One region of the Aeribacillus sp. FSL K6-2848 genome, then DNA from elsewhere that is predicted to be linked to it. Evidence: riboswitches for the same ligand, from Rfam matches in the RefSeq annotation. Region 1 holds a riboswitch; each other region holds the start of a gene.
What was found. Region 1 has a riboswitch for cobalamin ahead of NSS70_RS07670 (ABC transporter substrate-binding protein). Riboswitches for the same ligand answer to the same signal wherever they lie in the genome.

Region 1 (5,664 bases):
GACTAGAAAAAAAACCGCAGTAAGAACAGCGTTCTTCTGTAGTATTTTTCTCAACATGTAACAAACTGCAATCTTCAAGAAACACTTGTTTAACAACTTCAAATTCTGGCAAATCTAGTGATACGGAAAACACTTTAGAACCTCCTGTTATGTTAAGTCACGCTAACATTATTGCCAGGAATTCGTGAGTGTTTTCCTTATTTTTTGGGTTAAATCACAAAATGTGGTGATGAATCTGAAAAATTAATTATTCCAGAGACCATCACTGAACAGGAAAAAGATTTTCTGGCAAGATTAGTAGAAGCGGAAGCGAAAGGGGAGCCTTATAAAGGAAAAGTTGCTGTTGCTACGGTTGTGTTGAACAGAGTGGAAAGCAGCCTCTATCCGGACACAATTACAGAGGTTATTTATCAACCCGGACAATTTACAACTGTGCAAAACGGGGAAATTTACAAGCCGGCCAGTAAAGAATCTAAAAAGGCCGTTCATGAGGCCTTGGCTTTCCAAGGGTTGGGAAGAGGATCCCTTTATTTTTACAACCCTGAAAAAACTGATGATCAATGGGTGCGCTCCAAGTCAATAACGACTGTGATCGGTAATCACATTTTTGCAAAATAAAAGAAAGCCGCCGCAAATGGCGGCTTTTGTCATTCCAAATCACTAAATGAATGTTGCGGATGAATGAAATTGCATGGCGAATGGAGGACTGAGGCGTTACAAATGTTTGCATTTTCTTTTTCTGAGGCACCTTTTGGTATGGAGCAGATCACCTTGCTTGTCCATCGACAAAATAAATCGAATTTTGGCTTAAAATGACATGATAATCATGAATTCATTAAACAGCCAACAAAACATGCAAAAACGATTGTCTTTGCGGTTCGAAATATTGCCATGGACATTTCACAACCAACAAGTATCAAATCACTTTCCAAAGGAAAATATATAACTGGGAGGTGACAAACATGGCGCAGGACGTTTTGTGTGAGGTAAATAACTGCAAATATTGGGCGGAAGGGAATAAATGTGCAGCTGATGCCATTTATGTCGTAAGTCATTCAGGAAAAACGGCAAAAAATCAAAAGGAAACTGATTGCAAGACGTTTGAACCAGAAACATTTTAATAAAATAGAGAGCCGGAAGTTGGCTCTCTTTGTATTTTTGATAATCTTTTCATTTTTATACAACATCTTTTTGGAATTCAGATTATATTTGTTTGCTTATGGCTGATTGAGCAGCGTTCAATTGTTGAATTGCAAACTGCAAAATGGATAGGTAAATGGATAAAATCATTTCTCCGTAACGGCTGCCGGGAACGGCCCACTTCCCATTTAAATCTTTCCAGGTCGGGGCAGAACCTCGTTCCACATAAATAAATCTGGGATCGACAAGGGGGAACCCGGCTGGAAGAGGCTTCGTTGTGGCGTATGCATATAAATGTTGAAGATGGGCCAGAACCCCTTCTCTCGGAGTAGAAAAGCTTGCTCCTGTAACATTTGGACCGGTAGCTCCGATTCCGGCAAAATTGTTTTGATTGCGATTGACTACTCCCGTAAAACGGAAATAGTTCGTTTCATGAATTGCTTGTGCAAATGCGATGTCGCCGCGAATTCCGTAGGATTTGCTTAATTGTTCATACAAATCGCCCAGCTGAGGTGCGCTAGGATTTGTTTTTCCTACATATAAATCCAAGATTGTTCCCGATACGAGCGTTTCTCCTAAAATAGGGATATCCCTTGAATCGGGAGAAGGGGTTTTCGGTTGAAGTGTTGATGAACGAGATGAATCTGTCTTTTGGCCTGATTGTGCCGTTCCTTGTTCTGCAGGAGTTAATATAAATGCATCCTTGTATCCTAATTGAACAAGCCTTGCCAACTGGTCTTTTGCATTTTGCAAATTTTTAAATGCCCCTGTTTGAACGCGGAAATAACTTGTTCCGTCCACCATCGCAGCGGAAAGGAAACTATCAACATTTTTTCCTTTCAGTTCATTTATCAGCTTTTCTGCATTTTCTCGGTTTTTAAAGGAACCGGCAATGACTTTGTACATCCTGCTGCCTGCAGCTGGCGATGGCTGCGGAGTTGGGGTGGTGCGTGTCGACTTTTTGGGCAAATTAAGCGCTTTTCCGATTCCATCGGCTAAGCTTGCTGCATAGTCGCTCATAAAGTCAGACGATGTTAAAAGTTTGATGTCATTCGAATGGTCAATAAACAATGTTTCCAAAAGAACCGCAGGCATTTTTGTTTCTCTTAACACGTGAAAATTGGCGCTTTTTTTGCCCCGATCCTTTACGCTATATTTCGGACCGATAACGCTCATAATTTGATCATGGATGACGGACCGGTATTGGATCGTTCTTGGAGAGGCCCCTCCGTTATAAACATAGCTTTCAAAACCTGTTCCTCCGCCGGCATTAATATGAATGGAACAGAAAAAATCAACATTCTCTCGGTTAGCCATGGATGATCTTTCTGACAAACCGACTGTTCGATCGTCTGTGCGCGTCATGAGAACGTTGACTTGGTAATGTTCAAGTAAATGTTGTCTTGCCAAGAGGGCAATAGTCAACGTAAAATCTTCTTCCTCATAATTTCTATAGGTTGCGCCGGGATCGCTTCCTCCGTGGCCAGGGTCTAAAAGAACGGTTGTCACTGCAATATCCTCCTTCGTTTTCAAACATCCAATTCGCTTGTCTACAAATATTTTATTCAAGTAATGGAAAGGAAGTTCAAAAAAATTTTATTTTTAGCGAAAACTGTATCGAAATCCAAAACATTTAGGTCAATTTGTCGATTTTTTTCATTTTCTTCCTACCAGAATTCAATCAAATCATGTATAATACATTTCGTCATAACATTATACCGAAAAGCAAACAGGTGCCGGCACATAGCTGCCAGCTTAAAAGGGAAGTTTGGTGAAAATCCAACGCGGTCCCGCCACTGTGAATGGGAGCAACCTGGGAAAACCACTGTTTCAACGGGAAGGTCCAGGAAGCGATGACCATGAGCCAGGAGACCTGCCTGTTTGAGCACACCTAAAACCCTACGCGGATAGGGAGGTGTTTGAAAACAATACATATGTACGTTTTCAGACATCTTCTTATCGAATTCAAGAAGATGTTTTTTATTGGAGGAGGAAAATGATGAAAAAATTATCTGCACTATTTTTAGCCTTATTACTTCTATTTGGAATTGCGGCTGGATGCGGCCAACAAAATACATCAGAGCCGTCTGAAAACAAAAGCAATCAAAAGACGGAAGAGACGGCTTCACAATTTCCGGTGAAGGTCAAGGACGGTTTAGGAAATGAGGTGACGGTAAGCGAAAAACCGGAGCGGATTGTTTCGCTAATTCCAAGCAATACTGAAATTGCCTATGCTTTAGGGTTGGGTGAACAAATTGTCGGTGTAAGTGATAATGACAACTATCCGGAAGATGTTCAAAACAAAGAAAAGGTTGGCGGGATGGAATTTAATGTTGAAAAAATTATTTCTTTAAAACCGGATCTTGTTTTAGCGCATGCTTCCAGCGCCCATAACTCGCAGGAAGGGCTGAAGCAGCTGAAAGATGCGGGAATAAATGTTTTTGTAGTCGAAGATGCCCAATCATTTGATAAAGTGTATGACTCCATCCAAACAATCGGCAAAATTACAGGGACAAGTGACAAAGCCGAAGATATTGTGGCTGAGATGAAAACGAAACTGGCGGATATTCAAGAAAAAGGAAAAACGATTCCGGATGATCAAAAAGTGTCTGTTTTTGTCGAAGTGAATCCCGCACCACAAATCTATACGACGGGAAAAGGAACGTTTATGGATGAAATGCTAACGATCATTGGAGCAAAAAATGCAGCGGGCGATCAAGAAGGCTGGCCGCAAATGACGGAAGAAGCCGTTGTAAAACTGAACCCAGACGTCATTGTGACGACATACGGCTATTACGTCGATAAAGCTGTTGACCAGGTGTTGGCACGCAAAGGATGGGAAAATGTATCAGCGGTGAAAAATAAACGGGTTTACGATGTGCATTCCGACTTGGTGAGCCGCCCAGGCCCAAGATTGGTTGAAGGAGTAGAAGAACTTGCGAAAGCAATTTATCCGGATGTCTACAAAAAATAAACATGTGGTCGCCTATACGGCGACCGCTTGTTTTCTTATTTTTTCCGTCTTTTTAGGAATTTCTATCGGAACGTTTCACATCACGTTTAAGGATATTTTCCAAATAATTTTCAATCAACTGTTCTATACCGGTTTGGCGCCGGACATTGATGAAAGCATGAAAAGCATTGTGCTTGATATTCGACTTCCTCGTGTCGTTTTAGCCGGACTTGTCGGAGCCTCGCTTGCAATGGCGGGGGCTTGTTATCAAGGGCTTTTGCAAAACCCTTTGGCAGATCCTTATACGCTCGGTGTTTCATCAGGTTCTTCTTTAGGTGCTGTACTTGTTCTTTTTTTCGGCATTCAAATTCCTTTTTTCGGCTCATTCACTTTGCCGGTTGTCAGCATTTTTACGGGTTTTTTAACGATTTTGGCTGTGATTTTGTTCGCCAATTTCATTGAAAAAACGATGAGGATTGAAACGATTGTGCTGACCGGAATTATTTTAAGTTCCTTTTTAAGTGCTTTCATTTCATTAATGATTGCCCTGACAGGCGAAGAATTGCGACAAATTGTCAACTGGTTGTTAGGAAGCGTTGCGATGCGCGGCTGGGGATACGTATTGATGCTTTTGCCGTTTTTTTTAATCGGGTCCATTTTGATTTTTGTAAACGGAACAGAATTAAACGCTCTGTCCTTTGGCGAAGAGAAGGCGAAGCAGCTTGGGGTCCATGTAAAAAGGAGAAAGCTGTTTATTTTAGCATCATCCTCTTGTTTAGCCGGTGCGGCCGTTGCCATCAGCGGAACGATTGGGTTTGTCGGTCTTGTCATCCCGCATGTAAACAGGCTGCTTTGGGGAAGTGATTATCGCCATCTTCTCCCTCTGTCCGCCATTTTTGGCGCCGCTTTTTTAATTTTGGCGGATCTCGTTTCAAGAACGATCGTGTCGCCGACAGAACTTCCGATCGGTGTGATCACGGCTTTAATCGGCGCTCCCAGCTTTGCCTTTATTTTAATGAAACAAAGAATGGAAAGAAGAGGGTAACATGCTGCAAGTCAAGAACATTTCGGGAGGCTATCAAGAGCGAAAGATTATCGAAAACCTTTCCTTCTCAGTAAAAAAAGGGGAAATATTTGGCATTTTGGGGCCAAACGGGAGTGGAAAGACGACACTATTAAAAATGATCAGCGGGATTCTTCCGGTTAAAAGCGGCACGATCGAGCTTGCCGGCAAACCTCTTTCTGCTTATTCTCCGAAAAAATTGGCGCAAAACATCGCTTCATTGCCGCAAATCCCAACGCAAATGTTTGATTATACCGTTTGGGAGACAGTGGCGCTCGGCCGTTATCCTTTTCAAACGGGTTTCTTCAAGCGGTTGACGGGAGAAGATGAACAAATCATCCAAAAGACCATGGAGCAGACGAATATTTCCCACTTAAAAAATAAAGCGATCAATGAATTAAGCGGCGGGGAAAAACAGAGGGTTTTTTTAGCGCAGGCTCTTGCACAAAACCCCGTTTTGCTTTTATTAGATGAACCCACGAACCATCTTGATATTTCCCATCAAAAA
Region 2 (5,664 bases), 2.6 Mb from region 1:
GTCCGCCAAAAAATTGGCGATAAAATTTTAGGAGTGTCGGCTCATACGTTTGAGGAAGCGGAAAGAGCCATTGCGCAAGGCGCAGACTATATCGGCGTCGGCCCCATTTTTTCGACGAAGACGAAAGAAGACGCCAAAAAAGCGCAAGGTCCGCAAATCATTTCCAGCATGCGCAACCAAGGCATTGCGATTCCGATCGTCGGCATCGGCGGCATCAACAGTGAAAATGCCGGACAAGTCGTTGCAAACGGAGCCGACGGCGTCGCCGTCATATCCGCCATAAGTTATGCGGACGATGTCAAGAAGAGTGCGGCAAAATTGAAACAGACTGTAGAATCATTTTTTTAGGAACAATCATTCGCAAATGGCGTGCAAAATCAAAAGAGGCGCCTTAATCCGGGCGCCTTTTGTTTATGTTTGGAGAAAACTGTGTTCAATGATGGTTGCGCTATTTTTCATACAGCGAAAGTCATCGTTGAATTGTGCGGTCTTTATCCTTTCTAAGGAACATCTGAAACGGTGTCAGCAAATGTACCTTTTGCTTAATAGGATCAAATTTGTTTTGCGGCGATGGCTTGCCGATACGCTTTTGTCGCTTCCACCATGATTTTGAGTGCATTGACAGTTTCGGTGACCGCTCTTGTTTTTAAACCACAATCAGGATTCACCCAGAACTGATGTACATCGAGTACTTTTAATGCACGGTCGATATTTTCGGTTATTTCTTGGACGGAAGGTATACGCGGGCTGTGGATGTCATAAACGCCCAAACCGATTTCCCGTTTATATTGGTACTTTTCAAAAGCATGAACAAGTTCTCCGTGGCTGCGGGACGATTCAATCGAGATAACGTCTGCATCAAGCTTATCGATCGCTTCCATCATATCTTCAAACTGGGAATAGCACATATGAGTATGAATTTGTGTTTCCGGTTTGACGGAGCTGGTGGCAAGTTTGAAAGCTTCGACGGCGTTTTCGATGTATTGATTTTGCTTCGATCTTTTTAACGGCAGCCCTTCACGGATAGCAGGTTCATCAACTTGAATCATTCCTATGCCGTTTTTCTCCAGAGCTAATACTTCTTCGCGGATGGCAAGGGCAATCTGGCGAAGAACGTCCGCATAGCTAATGTCATCACGGACAAAAGACCAGTTTAAGATGGTGACAGGTCCAGTCAGCATTCCTTTTACAGGTTTGTCCGTCAATGATTGGGCATAGACGCTTTCTTTGACGGTCATCGGCTGATCAAAGGCAACGTCGCCATAAATGATCGGCGGTCTGACGCAGCGCGAACCGTAAGATTGCACCCAGCCGTTTTTGGTAACAGCAATTCCTTTTAGTTTTTCTCCGAAATATTCCACCATATCGGTCCGTTCAAATTCCCCATGGACGAATACGTCTAAACCGAGCTGCTCTTGAATGTCAATCCATTTTTTTATTTCATTATTGATGACCGATTCATACTGCTCGTTTGTGTATTCGCCTTTCCGCCATTTTAAACGGGTTTGGCGGATTTCTTTCGTTTGCGGAAAGCTGCCGATCGTTGTTGTCGGTAGAATTGGCAAGTTCCATCTATTTTTATGCAGCTTGCGCCGAACAGAAAAGTCCACACGGTTCGTCGGGTAGGATTCAATCTTGGCGGCTGCCTCTTGCACGTTTCGGTTTGTCCGAAAATCAGAATTCATAAATTGCGTGTAATAACGGTCATCGTATCGTAAATCGCTTATACTTAATTCACCTTTTGCATATTGTGTCAGCTGATGGACTTCACTTAATTTTTCGTCTGCAAAGGAGAGAGCATTTTTTAAAATTTCCGGCAATTCGTGTTCATTTTTTACGGTAACCGGCACATGGAGCAAGCTGCAGGAAGGTTGAATGATCAATCGATCAACATCAACATGCTGAGCGAGAAAATCAATTTTGCTTGCTTTTTCTTCTAATGATGCCCTCCATATGTTGCGGCCGCTGATTAAACCGGCAGCCAATATTTTGTCTTTTGGAAACCCGAATTTTTGGATGTTTGCACTGTTGGCTCCCCCATCATGTACAAAATCAAGACCGATAGCAGCAACAGGCAATGAAACGATATGTTGATAGTGAGAAAGACTTTCAAAATAAGTTTGCAACAGTATGTTCAAAGATGGATTCGCTTCGTGAAAAGCTTCATACACTTCTTTAAACAACGGAATCAATGACTCATCAATTTCCTGAACGAGAACAGGCTCATCGATTTGCACCCACTTTGCGCCTGCTTGATGCAACTCTGTCAACAATTGAATATAAACTGGGATGAAAGCAGATAAATGCTTATAAAAATCTCGTTTTTCATATTTTTTCGCCAGCATTAAAAAAGTAATCGGCCCTAAAACAACAGGTTTTGTCTCAATATTTAGTTCGTCTTTTGCTTCATTGTAAAGCTTGAGCAGACGGTTTTCCAAAAAAGCAGGCGGCTTATTTTCCAGTTCCGGAACGATATAATGATAATTTGTATCAAACCATTTTGTCATTTCTAAAGCCTCGGCTTCTTCGGATCCCCTTGCCATTGCGAAATATGTTTTGATGGAACGGGGATCCATATGCTGGAACCTCGAAGGAATATATCCAAACATGAAAGCAGTATCGAGAACGTGGTCATAAAACGAAAAATCTCCTATGGGAATCAGCTCAATTCCGCTTTCATGCTGTTTCTTTAAGTTGGAAAGACGGATCTTTTTCAACGTTTCCAGTAAGCTGCTTTCAGAAATGTCTCCATTCCAAAATAATTCCAAAGCTTTTTTCCATTCCCGGCGTTCGCCAATTCGCGGATAGCCAAGATTTGAACTAATGGCTGCCATTACGAAAACCTCCCATTTGATTTTTGCTCAACACAATAAAAAAGCCCTCTTTACGCTAATAAAAGAGGGACTGGATATCCTAGCTCGTGTTGAGGCACCCAAATGGTTTCAACATGAACATGGCTTCTCACTCCTCCCTATGACGCGTAGGTCGTAGTGCATACAACAGGCAGGTCTCCTGACTTAGGTTCAACGCTTTTGATCTCCTTCCCATTTCTCTGGCAGAAACAGTGGCTGATGATCAAAAGCTCCCCATCACAGTGGCGCGACCGTGTTGGAATTTCACCAAACTTCCCTTTTAAGCGCATATTGCGGCTGCAATATGACGCACCTGTTGCTGGTACACATATGAAACTATAATTATCAGAATAGAGGATTTTTTTTTATTTTTCAACACCACATTTGCAATTAAAAAGAAAAATTTTTTAGGAAAGTAGATGGCTTGCGATTTCTTCCGCTTTACATGACAAAAACCCGCCAGAACATAAAGGTTTTCTGCGGGTCTTTACAGCGGTTGGGATTTTTCCGGAAAACAGTTATTTCGAGAGAAGGTTTCTTTTCACGCCTTTCTTTTTAGGATACATTTTAAATAATTGAGATTTACTGGAATAAAAATCTTGGTTTGCCGCTTTGATAAAAGAACCGGCTAAAAGGACAAAAATAAACAACAAAGGGAAACCGCCAATAATGCTAACAGTCTGCAATGTGGACAATCCGCCGAGGTACATTAAAATAAGCGGCAAAACGGAAAGAGCAAAAGCCCAAAATAAACGGTTCCATCGCAAAGGTTCATCGGCAACTTCTTTTTGGACAACAGATGCTAAAATATAAGAGCTTGAATCAAACGTTGTTGCTAAAAAGATCACGGCAAGCACAGTAAATACGGCAATCACAATGTTGCTTAACGGCAATTGTTTCAATATTCCGATAATGGCTGCTGATCCGCCATGTTCATCTAATGTAGCTGTTACATGGTATTGGCCTGTCAGTTCTAAAAATAATCCAAAGTTTCCTAAAATCCCAAAAAAGAGAATGCAGCCGAGCGTTCCATATACTACTGTTCCGAGCGTCATTTCGCGGACAGTGCGTCCTTTTGAAATTTTAGCGACGAACAAGCCGACAAATGGAGCGTACACGAGCCACCAAGCCCAATAAAATACCGTCCATGATTCCGGAAAGCCTGTTCGTTCAAACGGTCCTAAACTGTTAAAAGGTTCAGTCCATAAAGACATCCGCATGTAATGATCAAGCATGATGCCGATGCTGTTGACGGCCGTTTCCGCCAGAAAGACGGTCGGGCCGGCAAGGAAGACAAACACCAACAATAATACGGCAAGCCATAGGTTGATGTCGCTCAAAATTTTAATGCCTTTCCGCAAACCGGAGTAAGCGCTTGCTGCGAAGATCAATGTACAAATAAGCAAAACCACTGTTTGGAGTGTCATCGAAGGTTCGATGCCGGAAAGTTCATGAATTCCTTCTGTAATGAGCGGCGTCCCTAAAGCGAGTGTCGTTCCAGCTCCGCCCAGCAAACCAAACATAAACAAGACATCAATGATTTTGCCTATTGGTCCATCTGCTTTTTTGCCAATGAGAGGCCGGCACGCTTCGCTTACTTTTAACACCGGTTTTTTCTTTACATAATAGAAATAGCTGATTGGCAGGGCAGGGAGGCAATAGATGGCCCATGCCGTCGGTCCCCAATGAAAAATTCCATATGCGGCCGCCCATTCAACGGCTTCTTTTGATCTAGGTTCGATGCCAAATGGAGGTCCCGTATAGTAGTAAGCCCATTCAATCGTTCCCCAATAAAGAACACTTGATCCAATTCCAGCGCAAAAAAGCATAGCTGCCCAAGATAATGTCGGAAACTCAGCCTTTTCTAAAGGATCCCCCAGTTTGATTTTTCCGTATCGGCTAAAAGAAACATAAAGAATAAAAATCAATACTGCTGCACCCATGATTAAATACAATATTCCAAATTTTTGTGTTAAAAAGCTGCTGGCAGCTAATACAATGGCTTCGCCTTGTTCAGGGAATACTGCTAATGGAGCGGCTACAATTAACAGCAAAAGCAGCGCCCCGATAAAGGTCGGCCAATCCATAATGTTTCGATTCTTCATCAAATCCCCCTTTAAAAAAGATTACATTTTATTATATCTTTAAACAAAATTGATAGAAAGTTTAATTTTTCAGATTAATTTGTCGTAATAAGCTTTTTTATTCAATTTATTTTATTTTTTATAAGAAATCCTTATAAATGCTCTCGATTACGGCCAAATCCTTACGTTTCACATTTTGCTTGGCCGAAAAACAAAATCGATGAAATGGGCGTCTAAAAAAGTTAAACTTTGAGAAAAGAATATAAAAGAAAGGATGATGATGATGAATAAAGTGATCGAAACCATTTTAAACCATCGATCCGTTCGAAAATTTGAAGATCGGCCGCTTACGGATGAACAAATACGCTTAATTGTGGAATGTGCCCAATCGGCCTCGACTTCAAGTTACATACAAGCTTACTCAATCATTGGGGTGAAAAATCCGGAAACGAAAAAAAAACTTGCGGAACTGGCGGGGAACCAAGACTATGTGGAAAAAAGCGGCCATTTATTTGTTTTTTGCGCAGATCTGCACCGGCACGAACTAATAGGCGAAATGGAAGATAAAGACGTGACGGTATCCTTGGAAAGCACAGAAAAATTTATGGTTGCGCTTATTGATGCGGCATTGGCCGCGCAAAATGCTGCATTAGCCGCTGAGTCCATGGGGCTTGGCATTTGTTATATTGGCGGAATTCGCAACAATTTAGAGGATGTTTCGGCGCTGC
Region 3 (5,664 bases), 1.8 Mb from region 1:
AAAGTTGAATATAACAATATGTTTCTGATGACGACAGCAGCTTTGTCGCATCTGCTGAAAGTTTGAAAAGAAAAATATACAAAGATGCCTAATAGAATCGAGGCAAACCAACTTATAAAGCCTGTTTTTGTAGCTAATTTTGGCCAATCAAACATCCAAAAATATAGAATAGCGAAATGAATTGTTACTAACAAAATTGACATTATGATCAAGGTTGATTTTAACATAGAATCCCTCCGCACATATTATACCACGGTATGGAAAAATGGGATGCTTAGGTTCCCAAAAAGATAAGCTCTTTTAAAAGAAAGTATTTGCTTATCGAAAAATTCATTCATAGCATTCCTTTTGGTTTGGCAGCAGATAAAAAAGGGCAGTCTCTGCTGCCCGTTATCATGAGAACGTAAATTTTTACAACTCATCAAAGCCGTTATCAATCGTGTTGACTTTTGTATATTGTCTCGATTTTTGTTCAAAGAAGTCTGATTTTCCTAAGTCCACTTCTTCGTAAGCCCGTATCCATTTCAAAGGATTTGTCCGATAGCCTTCAAAAGGACGTTCGAATCCCAGCTGATTGGCACGGAAATTCGCATAAAATTTAATATAGCTCTCCACATCTTTTAAATGCAGGCCTTCAATGTCATTGCCGATAATTACACCGGCCCATTCGATTTCCAGCTCGGCTGCTTTCATAAATGTTTTCGAAACGAATTGTTTCAGTTCATCTGTATCATATTCAGGATATTGCTTCAGCACCGCTTTGAAAATTTTTTCAAACAAACCTACGTGTATTTGTTCATCACGGTTAATGTAGTTAATCATCGTGCTAGTGGCTACCATCTTTTGGTTTCTGGCTAAATTATAAAAGAATGCGAAACCGGAATAGAAAAATAAACCTTCCAGTATGACATCAAAGACGATCGATTTTAACAAATTCTCCACATTCGGATTTTCTGCAAATGCTTTATACCCGTTGGTGACAAATTCATTTCGCTTCCTTAAAACCGGTTCGTTCCGCCAATATTCAAATACTTCATCCTGTACGTTTTTAGGCACGATGCTTGAAAGAATATACGAATATGAATGGTTATGAATCACTTCCTGCTGAGCGAGCAAAATCATTAAGGCGTTTATGCTCGAGTCTGTAATATAATCAGCAACTTTTCCGGCATAATCGGTTTGAATGCTGTCTAATAAAGCTAAGAGGCCGATAATTTTTAAAAATGCGTCCTGTTCTCTTTCTGAAAGCTCAGGAAATTGCTTCACATCTTGAGCCATATTAATTTCAAAAGGTGTCCAAAAGTTTGCGAGCATCCGTTTATATTTTGGATATGCCCACGGGTAGGCGACATCATCCCAATTGAGCACGTTGGAACATTTTCCGTTCACTATTGCTGTTGAACGGTTTGGTGCATCAGGATCCATAATAACTCGTTTTGTTAATGTTTGCTCCATATTACTTCCTCCTTAACTTGCACATGATTCACATTCATAAATGTCGCTTGATGTCGAACGGACATAATACGTTGTTTTTAATCCGGATTTCCAAGCTGTCAAATGAAGCTCCAGCAATTCTTTCGCTTTAATCGTGTTTAGGACGTAAAAGTTGAAGGAAATGGACTGGTCAATATGTTTCTGGCGCACTGCATTTTGTTTGATGCTCCATGTTTGGTCGATCAAATAAGCGGATTTATAATACCAAGTCGTTTTCGCATTTAAGTCGGGAACGGTAACTGGAATTTTGTAGTCTTTCTTTTCCTCTGAATAAACTTTTTGGAAAATTGGATCGATGCTTGCTGTGCTTCCGGCTATAATGGAGGTCGATGCGTTCGGTGCGACCGCCATTAAATAGCTGTTGCGAATCCCAAAAGTCTGCACTTTTTCCTTTAATTCCTGCCATTTTTTTGACGTATAACCGCGGATTTCAAAATATCGCCCTGTATCCCACTCCGAGCCTTTAAAGAGAGGGTATGCGCCTTTTTCTTTTGCGAGCTCCATACTCGACTGAATGGTTAAATACGCAATTTTTTCATATAGTTGGTCGACAAATTGGACTGCCTCGTCGCTTTCCCATGTAATTTCCTTTAGTGCAAATAAATGATGCATGCCAAACGTTCCAAGACCGATTGCACGGTATTTTTCATTTGTAAGCTTTGCCTGTAATACCGGAATGTTATTTAAATCGATAACGTTGTCCAGCATCCGCACTTGAATAGGGATTAAACGTTCCAGAACGTTGTCTGGAACAGCCCGTGCCAAGTTGATGGAAGAAAGGTTGCAGACGACGAAATCGCCGGGCTTTTTCACAATGACAATTTTTCCATCTTCGACATATTGTTCTTCAACAGTAGTAGCACTTTGATTTTGCGCAATCTCTGTGCATAAATTGCTGCAATAAATCATGCCGGCATGCTTGTTTGCGTTTTTTCGATTCACTTCATCCCGATAAAACATAAAAGGCGTTCCCGTTTCAAGCTGGCTGATCATAATCCGTTTCATTATTTCAATCGCAGGCACTTTTTCTTTAGATAAGGAAGGATGATTCACGCACTCAAAATATTTTTCCCGAAAGCTGCCGTTACCTTTTTCTTCATCATAATAATCTTCCAGACTGAATCCCATGACTTTGCGAACTTCGTGGGGATCGAACAAATACCAGTCCCCGCGCTTTTCAACTTGCTCCATAAATAGGTCAGGAATGCATACACCTGTAAATAAATCATGGGTGCGCAGCCGTTCGTCTCCGTTATTTAATTTTGCATCTAGGAAGGCGAAAATATCTTTATGCCAAACATCCAAATAAACGGCAATTGCTCCTTTTCTTTGGCCGAGCTGGTCGACGCTCACTGCCGTATTATTTAATTGCTTCATCCAAGGAATGACACCTGATGAAACTCCTTTGAACCCCCGGATATCGCTTCCGCGGCTTCTGATTTTCCCTAAATAAACTCCAATGCCTCCGCCGCTTTTAGAAACATTGGCAATATCAGTGTTCGAATCATAAATGCCTTGAAGGCTGTCGTCTACCGTATCAATAAAGCAGCTTGAAAGCTGACCGACTGATTTTCCTGCATTAGCCAATGTAGGTGTTGCAACCGTCATATATAAATGGCTCAATGCCCAATACGCTTCCTTTACAAGATGCAAACGTTTGGACGGATGCTCGTTGATCATTAACGTCATAGCGATGATCATAAAACGTTCCTGTGGAAGCTCAAATGTTCGTTTATGAAAATCTTTAGCTAAATACCGGTCGTAAAGGGTCCTTAATCCGATGTATGTAAACAGCTTGTCCTTCTCAGGATCAATGGCATTTCCCAGCTCCATAATTTCCTCTTTTGAATAATGCTCTAGCAAAAGAGGGCTGTAGATTCCAAGATCGGTTAATGTTTCGATTAACAAATAAAAATCGCCGTAGCCCGGTTGGTTGTAATTTCTGTTTTGGCTCGCTTCATAGTAAATTTTTTCAAGAAATACGTGTGCAGCTAAAAAAGTCCAATCCGGCTCACTTTCCGAAATGTTTGCTAAAGCTTCAATAATCAGCAGGTTTGTAAATTTTTCAAGATCATCAATCTGCTGGTATTGTAGGGTTGTCGACACTCTCTCGCTGTATTCATGAAAGGAAAGGGATGGAAACTTTTTTTCAAGCTGTCTTAGATAAAGCTCCCAATCGCTCCTGTTAAAATGATTTTGAAAAACCTCGTATAGATTTAATGCTTTCGTAATATTCATCAAACATCCTCCTTATCAAAATAAAAAACCGCTCAGGAAGCTGAGCGGATCAAACGATGATTAAAAGGGAGGCAGTTTACAAGGCGAAACTACTCCATTCAAACCATCGTTTCATCTTCCCAACCCCCGAAGAATTAGAAACGTTCGGACAAAGGCAGGTCTCCTGACTCGTGCTTCATCCTACTTTGAATCCTTCCCATACGAAACGTACAGTGGATTATTCATTTCGTAGCACTCACAGTTGCGGGGACAGTTCCGGATTCTCACCGGATTCCCTTTTAAGCTGAAAACAGCACCTTTGTCGTTAGGTTTTCAATATATAGTATTTAATTGTTTTTGATTACACAATATATAGATTTTTGATGTTATATATTCATCATAATCGTACTTGGCGAAAATTGCAATAAAAAAGTGAGGCTGATTGAAATTTTGCAACCTCACGAAACAATTAATGAAACTGAATATCAATTTTCTTTTTGTTGTTTTCGGTTTGTTTTGGAATACGGATTTCCAAAACGCCATTTTTATATGTCGCGCTCACTTCTTCTTCTTTTACATTTGCCGGCAATGCAACAGCGCGGTGAAACCGCCCTACAAACCGTTCGCGTCTATGCATTTCTTCTTCCTTTACTTCTTTGCTTCTTTGAATTGTGCCGCTGATCGTAAGAACGTTGCGATCAAGATGAATGTCAACGTCTTCCTTTTTTTCAAGGCCGGGCAAATCACACGTAACAATTACTTCATTAGCAGTTTCATGAATATCAAGCCGGGGGGTATTCATAGTCTCAAAGTTTTCAAAAAAATGCGGGAAGCTTTCAGAAAAAACGCGATTCATGTTTCGTCTAAATTGGTTGATCTCAGAAAAAGGATCGTAAGGAATGAGAGCCATATGATTGTTCCTCCTTTGATTTTTTTACAGAAAATATTATTTGTGTTGAGAAGAGAAATATACATAAAGCAGAGTTTAAATTACTGTAGTTGAGCAATTTTCATTACAATAATTACCATGTAAAAAGAGACAAACGGAGTACCCCTTATGCCACATGAAGCTGTTTTTTAACGACATCAATGGGAATATCTTGTTTCGCTGCATCGTAAATAAACTCCACGAGGCTATGTCCTTTCTTCTTTCGAAGGAAGTCAAGCCCGGTAGAGAAATCGCTGTTGGATTCGACCATACTGTACACATAAGCGAGTTGCACCAAGATCCAATACCGTTTCACCGCCCGACGTTGACGAACGCGGTACCCATCGAGCTTCAGCTGGTCTTTCGCTTGTCGAAAAAAGCATTCGATCGACCAACGCTGGGCATAGTAGCGCAAGATCTCTTCATCGCTTAGCTCCCGGTCGGTGCTCAAGACGCAGTGAAGATGTTCAGGTGTCATCGGCTGATCGGCTTTCCAAGCCAACAACACAACGGCATCATCGAGACCTTTCAGCGCTCCCTCGTAGCGATACACGCGATAACGCTCTTCTCCCACCGTGACGAGATGGGTGTCGTTCGGTTCGATATAGCGGGCAAACTGTTTGGCTTGGATGGCGATGCCTTTTGGATAAAGAACCCGATTCGTCTTGAGCATCGCAATGACGTGGAATCCTTTTTTCAGGCAGGCTTCCACGAGTGTTTTCGATGGGTACCAAGAATCCATCAGCACATAAACAGAACCGTGCACATCCAAAGAAGAAAGCATCTCGATGGCCCATTGACCCTTGCTTTTCCCATCCGCCTTGTCGTAGAGGCGAAACGCAAAGGGAAAGGCTTGCGTCATCGTATGAACCATGAGCCAGACGAGAGAGTGTCCCCAAATCGACTTTTTGTCCGCGTGAGAATAATGCCAATTACACCCTTCAATAGCGTGTTTCGCCTGTGACGAAGGCTTCGTTTTTCGGCAGATCGTATCATCGATCGAAACAAAAATGGGGTGATTCTTT

Region 2: another riboswitch for cobalamin. It lies ahead of metE (5-methyltetrahydropteroyltriglutamate--homocysteine S-methyltransferase); the one in region 1 lies ahead of NSS70_RS07670 (ABC transporter substrate-binding protein).
Region 3: another riboswitch for cobalamin. It lies ahead of NSS70_RS16230 (ribonucleoside-diphosphate reductase subunit alpha); the one in region 1 lies ahead of NSS70_RS07670 (ABC transporter substrate-binding protein).

The regions. Positions count from the first base shown of each region.
Region 1 is NZ_JBBOQQ010000001.1:1,552,610-1,558,273, forward strand. It holds gene NSS70_RS07650 (transposase family protein) at 1-133, opposite strand, end outside; partial or broken gene NSS70_RS07655 (cell wall hydrolase) at 238-618, shown strand; gene NSS70_RS07660 (DUF1540 domain-containing protein) at 963-1,121, shown strand; gene NSS70_RS07665 (N-acetylmuramoyl-L-alanine amidase) at 1,204-2,649, opposite strand; cobalamin riboswitch at 2,855-3,035, shown strand; gene NSS70_RS07670 (ABC transporter substrate-binding protein) at 3,140-4,114, shown strand; gene NSS70_RS07675 (FecCD family ABC transporter permease) at 4,077-5,138, shown strand; gene NSS70_RS07680 (adenosylcobinamide amidohydrolase) at 5,140-5,664, shown strand, end outside.
Region 2 is NZ_JBBOQQ010000001.1:4,134,757-4,140,420, reverse strand. It holds gene thiE (thiamine phosphate synthase) at 1-348, shown strand, start outside; gene metE (5-methyltetrahydropteroyltriglutamate--homocysteine S-methyltransferase) at 552-2,834, opposite strand; cobalamin riboswitch at 2,986-3,184, opposite strand; gene NSS70_RS19830 (BCCT family transporter) at 3,371-4,957, opposite strand; gene nfsA (oxygen-insensitive NADPH nitroreductase) at 5,220-5,664, shown strand, end outside.
Region 3 is NZ_JBBOQQ010000001.1:3,363,794-3,369,457, reverse strand. It holds gene NSS70_RS16240 (hypothetical protein) at 1-227, opposite strand, end outside; gene NSS70_RS16235 (ribonucleotide-diphosphate reductase subunit beta) at 412-1,455, opposite strand; gene NSS70_RS16230 (ribonucleoside-diphosphate reductase subunit alpha) at 1,468-3,732, opposite strand; cobalamin riboswitch at 3,869-4,047, opposite strand; gene NSS70_RS16225 (Hsp20/alpha crystallin family protein) at 4,181-4,621, opposite strand; gene NSS70_RS16220 (IS701 family transposase) at 4,767-5,664, opposite strand, start outside.